2 regions of the Lactobacillus johnsonii genome follow, and region 2 is predicted to be linked to the other one. Evidence: predicted binding sites of a transcription regulator. Region 2 holds the regulator's gene; the other holds the start of a gene.
The links. Region 2 encodes HrcA, which represses chaperone genes, less so after heat shock. Its sites were predicted from a motif close to TTAGCACTCNNNNNNNNNGAGTGCTAA; they were not measured.
Positions count from the first base shown of each region.

Region 1: the regulator HrcA is predicted to act here: its motif matches at 2,552-2,578, upstream of groES (co-chaperone GroES).

Region 1 is NZ_CP059055.1:478,296-482,517, forward strand. It holds gene H0I41_RS02250 (LiaF transmembrane domain-containing protein) at 1-501, shown strand, start outside; partial or broken gene H0I41_RS02255 (IS30-like element ISLjo1 family transposase) at 546-1,597, opposite strand; gene groES (co-chaperone GroES) at 2,622-2,906, shown strand; gene groL (chaperonin GroEL) at 2,937-4,222, shown strand, end outside.
Region 2 is NZ_CP059055.1:809,453-813,674, forward strand. It holds gene abc-f (ribosomal protection-like ABC-F family protein) at 1-660, shown strand, start outside; gene H0I41_RS03795 (GyrI-like domain-containing protein) at 676-1,302, shown strand; gene hrcA (heat-inducible transcriptional repressor HrcA) at 1,444-2,502, shown strand; gene grpE (nucleotide exchange factor GrpE) at 2,514-3,092, shown strand; gene dnaK (molecular chaperone DnaK) at 3,110-4,222, shown strand, end outside.

The DNA.
Region 1 (4,222 bases), 330 kb from region 2:
CTTTTAGCAGCATTTTTAGTTTGGGGAGGTTTAAGATTAATCTTCAAAAAAAGTTGGAAGCCAACTGTAATTATTAATGGTGAAAAAGTCAGTACTAATTGGTCTGACTTAAAGGCACCTCATAAATTTAAGGCTGAACATGTATTTTCTGATACAACAAGTTCAGATAATGGTGACAATATTGTAATTAGCGAAAAAATGTCTTCTACTTCACGTTATGTTCATTCACAGCATTTAGAGACAGTAACGATAAATGTTTCAATGGGAGACGTTAATGTCTATCTTGATTCAGCAAAACCAGCTGGGGATGAAGTGATTGCTAACGTGAATATGTCAATGGGAGATTTAACCTTCTACATTCCAACGTCTTGGCGGGTGGATAATCAATTAAATCAAGGATTCAATGATATTACTATTGATGGTGATCAACCAGCAGAGGGTCCAACCTTAGTGCTTCAAGGCCGCGCCAATATGGGAGATATTACTGTTAAGAGAGTTTAATATATTATTGTCGCAAATTGCAATAATAAATTGAACACTTTTAGTTAAGCTGCTTGATAGATTAGATCTAATTCTCTTTCAAAGATTTCATCTGGTGTATGATAGGCCAGTATCTTTCTTGGCAAAGAATTGCACCAGGTTTCAATATTAATGATGTCTTGTAAAGAATAGTTAGCTATTGCTTCTCCCTTAGGAATGAATCTGCGAATAAGACCATTGTGTCTTTCAACTGTTCCCTTATCACAAGAAGTGTAAGGATGGGCACATAGTAAACCAGTGTATTGGATACTTTTTCTAGGTTGGAAAGATCTGCAAACTCTGAGCCATTATCAGTGGTAATGGTTTTAAAAATATCATTCCAATGTTCGCTGTATTGCCTTTGGAGTTCTTTAAAGGCCTGCATGACACTGACAGAAGTCTTGTCAGGAATACGAAGAATTAAAAACTCACGACTCATACGCTCAGATAAGGTTAGCAGTACCTCATCATCTTTGCTCTTATGTCCGAGAACTAAATCGCATTCCCAATGACCGAATTCATTACGTTTATTGATCTCTTTAGGACGTTCTTCAATGCTTCTGCCAAGTTTTTTCTTATTTTTGCGAATACGATGAAGCTTAGTATTGCGTTTAAGCTTCTCTGGCAAGTCGTAATTATAAATTCCTAATAAGCCTTGATCAACGTAATTATAAAGAGTTTTGGTGCAGACAACATCGCTGCTAGCGAATTCGCCAACAGCAGTAGCACGATTACTGCACACATCAAGCGACCAGCCATCTTTAAAAAAATGCTTGTGGACATAGCGCATGAATTGAGCTTTCCTGAGAAAGTCTGATTTGCGCCCACAATTTTTACGATGAGCTTTATATGCATCATGCCCTTGAGTAGCCTTATATTTTTTGACTTTACCATGATACAGTTTTACAGTGCCACGCTTAACCTCATAGCTGATAGTAGAAGGAGAACAGTTAAGTTCACGGGCAATTGCACGCAAAGAATAGCCATCTTTCAAACGCAATTGAATAATAACTCGCTCTTCAAATGATAAATGCTTGCCTTTAACGTGCTGGTTCATGGTAGAATGTAAAGAGTCCATTTTGACCTCCAATAGAAAGTTTTTGTGGTTATTAACATTCTATCAAACAGGTCCGAATGGACTTTTTATTTTTTATCAAGTGTTCAATTTAATTTTACAATCAGCGAATATATTATTGTTTCAATTTAAATAAAAAAGAAGTAAACTATTATAGCAAAAAAGAGAGTTACTGGTAATAGCTCTCAAATCACAAGCCGCTAAAATGCGGTGGCAAGATTAATAACAAACTAAAAGTCGCTATCAACTCCGCCAAAAGTTATCAAGCGGCTTTTTAGTTTGCTCTATTTTCTCTTCCACAAATCGTGGATAGTCTTTACTAGTTTCTCTATAGCTTTTACAAGCTTTTGTGCATTGTTTACTAGTTTTATTAAAGCTAGAAATTGAACTTATAAATGTAATGCTGTAAACTATTTATAGCATAAAAAAGAGAGCTACTACCAATAGCTCTCTCAAATCACAAGCCGCTAAAAGTGCGGTGGCAAATATTGATGCAAACAAAAAAGTCGCTAGCAACTCTGCCAAAAGTTATTGAGCGGCTTTTTCATTTGCTCTATTTTCTCTTCCACAAATCGTGGATAGACTTTATCAGTCTTTTTACAGCTTGCGCCAACTTGTCTGCATCGCTTACTAGTTTTATTAAAGCTAGAACAATACAGTCTAAGAAACCAATAAAGGCAAGGACAGCTCCAAAAATGGCTGTCATGAAGCAAATTGTACCTCCTTTCAGTAAGAATCTGTACAATAGTAATTACACCATTGGCATCATCTCCTCAAACGAAAGTACCACCGCATATTTAACTTTTTGTGCGTGTTTAATTTTATCAAAAATTACCAAAATTAATCTACATTTATGAGTAAATTAGCACTTTTTAGCACTCTGATGATAAAAGTGCTAATTTTTGCGTCTAAATACTTGCTTTTCTTTTATAAACAATGTACTATCGTAATTGTAAGTTAGCACTTATAATATATGAGTGCTAAGTAATATAATTATAGATTTAAATTATGTACAGGAGGGACTAACGTGTTACAACCAATCGGTGATCGCGTGATCGTTAAAGTAAAAGACGAAGAAGAAGAAAAAGTTGGAGGCATTGTCCTGGCTTCTAACGCTAAAGAAAAGCCTCAAATGGGCGAAATTATTGCCGTAGGAAATGGTAAGCGCAACGCAAATGGCGACTTAATTCCTATGTCAGTTGCAAAAGGTGAAACTGTATTCTTTGATAAATACTCTGGCACTAACTTGAAGTACGAAGGCGAAAAGTACTTAGTTCTTCGTGAAAGCGACTTATTAGCTGTCGTTAAGTAATAAAATTTGAAATAAAAGGTGGCATATAATATGGCTAAAGAGATTAAATTTTCTGAAAATGCAAGACACTCATTATTAAAAGGTGTTGATAAATTAGCAGATACTGTTAAGACAACTTTAGGACCTAAGGGTAGAAATGTTGTTTTGGAAAAGAGTTATGGTGCTCCTGACATTACTAACGATGGTGTTACTATCGCCAAGAGTATTGAATTAGAAAACCATTTTGAAAATATGGGTGCAAAGCTTGTTTCTGAAGCTGCACAAAAGACTAACGACATTGCTGGTGACGGTACTACTACTGCTACTGTTTTAACTCAAGCAATCGTTCGTGAAGGTATGAAGAACGTTACTGCTGGTGCAAACCCTGTTGGTATTCGTCGCGGTATTGAAACTGCTACTAAGGCAGCTGTTGACGAATTACACAAGATTAGCCACAAGGTAAGTACTAAGGACGAAATTGCTCAAGTTGCTTCTGTTTCATCAGCTTCAACTGAAGTTGGTAACTTAATCGCTGACGCAATGGAAAAAGTTGGTCACGATGGTGTTATTACTATCGAAGAATCAAAGGGTATTGATACTGAACTTTCAGTAGTTGAAGGTATGCAATTCGATCGTGGTTACTTATCACAATACATGGTAACTGACAATGACAAGATGGAAGCAGACTTAGACAACCCTTACATTTTGATTACTGACAAGAAGATTTCTAACATTCAAGATATCTTGCCATTATTACAAGAAATCGTTCAACAAGGTAAGAGCTTATTAATCATTGCTGATGATGTTGATGGTGAAGCTCTTCCAACTCTTGTTTTGAACAAGATCCGTGGTACGTTCAACGTTGTTGCTGTTAAGGCTCCTGGCTTTGGTGACCGTCGTAAGGCAATGCTTGAAGATATCGCTATCTTAACTGGTGGTACTGTAATTTCTTCAGACTTAGGTCTTGAATTAAAGGACACTAAGATTGATCAATTAGGTAAGGCTGGCAAAGTTACTGTAACCAAGGATTCAACTACTATTGTTGAAGGTGCTGGTTCTAAGGAAGCTATTGCAGAACGTGTAGACCAAATCAAGAAGCAAATTGCTGACACTACTTCAGACTTTGACCGTGAAAAATTACAAGAACGTCTTGCTAAACTTGCTGGTGGTGTTGCTGTCATCAAGGTTGGTGCTGCTACTGAAACCGAATTAAAGGAAAGAAAGTACAGAATCGAAGACGCTTTGAACGCAACCCGTGCTGCTGTTGAAGAAGGTTACGTTGCTGGTGGTGGTACTGCATTAGTTGATGTTATGAAGTCCATCCAAGGCACTGTTAA
Region 2 (4,222 bases):
CAAGATAAAAAAGGCTTAATGACAAATATTGAGTCTATTCCTGAATTAGAAATGAACTTTCATCCCAACTATCATGGAACTCTATTAGAAGCGCAGCATTTAGATCTTACAGTCCAAAATAAGAAATTGTTTGAAGATTTAAATTTAACTATTAAAAATCATGGGATTGTAGCTATAGAAGGAAAAAATGGATCTGGAAAGTCTACATTTTTGAAAAATATTTTAAAACCAGATAAAAATGTGATTTCTCAAGGAAAGCTTGATATTGTTAATGGCTTAAAGATATCATATTTACCACAAAATTTTATTGAATATTCTGGTACTTTATCTCAGTTTGCAGAAAAAGAAAAAATATCTTATGAAAATCTATTAAATATTCTTAGAAAAATGGGTTTTCCGAGAGAAAGCTTTGCCACAAAAATTGAAGAAATGAGTATGGGGCAGCAAAAAAGAGTGGCGATTGCCAAATCATTGGTAGAAGAAGCAGATATATATTTATGGGATGAGCCAGCTAATTATTTAGATGTGTTTAACCAGGATCAGTTAATTAACATGTTAAGAAAAGAACAACCGGCAATGCTATTAATTGAACATGATAAGTATTTTATTAGTCAGGTTACAGATAAACGAATAAAATTAGGAGATGTAAAAGCTAAATAATTAAAGGAGAAAAAATTGGTATTTGACTATAAAAAAGAATATAAAGATTTATATTTTCCAAAAAAGAAACCTGAATTAATAACTATTCCTGAAATGAACTATCTAGCAGTTTCAGGAAGCGGGGATCCAAATAAAGAAGATGGAACATATAAAAATGCTCTAGAAATGCTGTATAGTGTCGCTTATACCATTAAAATGAGTAAAAAAGGAGAACACAAAATCCTAGGTTATTTTGATTTTGTTGTTCCACCTCTTGAAGGTCTCTGGTGGATGAGGGATGATTCAAAAATCGACTACTCTCATAAAGAAAACTTTTCTTGGATTTCAATGATTCGTTTACCCGACTTTGTTACTCCTAAAGAGTTGGATTGGGCAGTTAAAACTGCTAGTGAAAAGAAGAAAAAAGATTTCTCGAAAGTAAAATTTTTTAAATATAACGAAGGACTATGTGTCCAGCAAATGCATATTGGTAGTTATGATGACGAATCGACGACAATTGAAAATATGCATAAATTTGTTAAGTCAGAAAATTATCAAATTGATATAAAAAATCCACGCTATCATCATGAAATATATTTAAGTGATCCGCGAAGAACTAGAGTAGATCGTGTAAGAACTGTAATCAGACTACCGATTAAATAAATTTGAGCAAGTACTAAGTACTTGCTTTTTTTGTTAAAAATCAAATTGATTTAGCACTCTACTTGAACAATTGCTAAAGTATGGTATCATATAAATTGTTAGCACAGAAGAAAGAAGAGTGCTAATGATGGGGGCGAGAAAATGTTGACTGAACGGCAAGAACTTATTTTAAAGACTATTATTATGGACTTTACTCAGACACATGAGCCAGTAGGTTCCAAGACCGTGATGAATCAACTGCCTGTCAAGGTCTCCAGTGCAACGGTTCGAAATGAAATGGCGGTTCTGGAAGAGAAAGGGCTACTTGAAAAGACACACTCTTCAAGTGGACGAATTCCTTCTACTGCTGGCTATCGATACTATTTGGATCATTTAATTAATCCAGTAAAAATACCAACGTCTGTCTATAATCAAATTGTTTACCAGTTAGACCGACCCTTTCAACAAGTTAATGAAATTGTGCAGGAAGCTGCAAAGATTTTATCTGATTTGACTAACTATACAGCTTTTGCAGCAGGACCTGAAACCCATTCGGTAAAAGTTACGGGTTTTAGAATTGTTCCTCTATCTAGTCATCAAGTGATGGCCATTTTAGTCACTGATGATGGTAATGTAAAGAATCAAATTTATACTTTGCCTCATCACACTAACGGGGAAGAAATTGAAAAAGCTGTTCGATTGATTAATGATCAATTAGTTGGAAAATCACTTAGTTCAATTAATGAAGTATTACTCAAGCGAATTGCTGATCATCTTATTGCTCGAGGATCTGCACCGGAAATATTAGATCTCTTACAAGATGTCATTAAAGATGCGGCTAGTGAGCAAATGTATGTTGATGGTCAAATTAATCTTTTGAGTAATTATGAAAACGATGATTTAACCAAGATAAAATCACTGTATAAGTTAATTGATCAAAATGATGCACTTTCAAGTTTGATTGGTTTTAATCCTGAAGATGAACTGAAAAATGATTCTAGTTCTAAGGTTCAGGTTAAATTGGGTTCAGAATTACCATCCGATTTACTTGAAAATTACAGCTTATTAACTGCACAATATAGTGTTGGTAAATATGGTAAAGGAACAATTGCACTACTAGGGCCAACAAACATGCCATACTCGCAGATGATCGGATTACTCGAGTATTTTAGGAATGAACTAGCAAAGAAATTGTTAGATTATTATGGTAGATTTAAGTAAGGAGGTTAGCTGTGAGTAAAGAAGAGTTTCCGCATGAAAAAGATTTAAAGGACGAGGTGACCCCAGATAAGGCACCAAAAAAAGATCCAAAAGCAGCTCCGAAAGAGGAAGTTAAGGAAAATCCAGTAGAGAATTATGAAAAAGAAATTGCTGAATTAACTGCTAAAAATAAGGATCTTGAAGATAAATACTTACGTAGTGAAGCTGAGATTCAAAATATGCAAGTGCGCTATGCAAAAGAACGTGCTCAGTTAATAAAATATGAATCTCAAAGCTTGGCTAAAGAAGTTTTGCCTGCAATGGATAACTTAGAGCGAGCATTAGCTGTTAAAGCCGATGATGAAGCTGCTAAGCAACTTCAAAAGGGCGTTCAGATGACTCTTGATTCATTAGTTAAATCAATGAAAGATCAAGGAATTACTGAAATTAAAGCCGAGGGCGAAACTTTTGATCCTTCTCTTCATCAAGCTGTTCAAACTGTGGCAGCAGAAAATGATGAACAAAAAGATCGCGTAGTTAAAGTTTTACAAAAAGGATATCAATATAAAGATAGAACATTAAGACCAGCGATGGTTGTAGTGGCTCAATAAGAAAGGAAGTTCCATATATGTCAAAAGTTATTGGTATTGACTTAGGTACGACTAACTCTGCTGTTGCCGTACTTGAAGGTAAAGAACCTAAAATTATTACTAACCCAGAAGGTAACCGTACAACTCCTTCTGTAGTTGCTTTTAAAAATGGTGAAATTCAAGTTGGAGAAGTAGCTAAGCGTCAAGCAATCACTAACCCTAACACTATTGTTTCAATCAAGAGTCATATGGGTGAAGAAGGCTACAAAGTTAAAGTTGGAGATAAGGAATATACTCCACAAGAAATTTCAGCTTTTATTTTGCAATACATTAAGAAGTTTTCTGAAGACTATTTGGGTGAAAAGGTAACTGACGCAGTTATTACTGTTCCTGCTTATTTCAACGATGCACAACGTCAAGCTACTAAAGATGCTGGTAAAATTGCTGGCTTAAATGTTCAAAGAATTATCAATGAACCAACTGCTTCAGCTTTAGCATATGGTCTTGATAAAGATGAAAATGATGAAAAAGTATTAGTATACGACCTTGGTGGTGGTACTTTCGATGTTTCTATCTTGCAATTAGGTGATGGAGTCTTCCAAGTATTATCAACTAATGGTAATACTCACCTTGGTGGTGACGACTTTGACCAAAGAATTATGGATTGGTTAATCCAAAACTTTAAGGAAGAAAATGGTGTTGACTTATCTAACGATAAGATGGCACTACAACGTTTAAAGGATGCTGCAGAAAAGGCTAAGAAAGACTTATCTGGTGTTTCCTCAACTCACATTTCACTTCCATTCATTTCTGCTGGAGAGGCTGGTCCACTTCACCTTGAAGCTGATTTAACTCGTGCTAAGTTTGATGAATTAACTGATGATTTAGTTCAAAAGACTAAGGTAGCATTTGACAATGCTTTAAGTGATGCAGGTTTGACTGTAAATGATATTGATAAAGTTATTTTGAACGGTGGTTCAACTCGTATCCCTGCAGTTCAAAAGGCTGTTAAGGATTGGGCTGGAAAAGAACCTGACCACTCAATTAACCCTGATGAAGCTGTTGCTTTAGGTGCAGCAATTCAAGGTGGTGTTATCTCAGGTGATGTTAAGGATATTGTTTTACTTGATGTTACTCCATTATCACTTGGT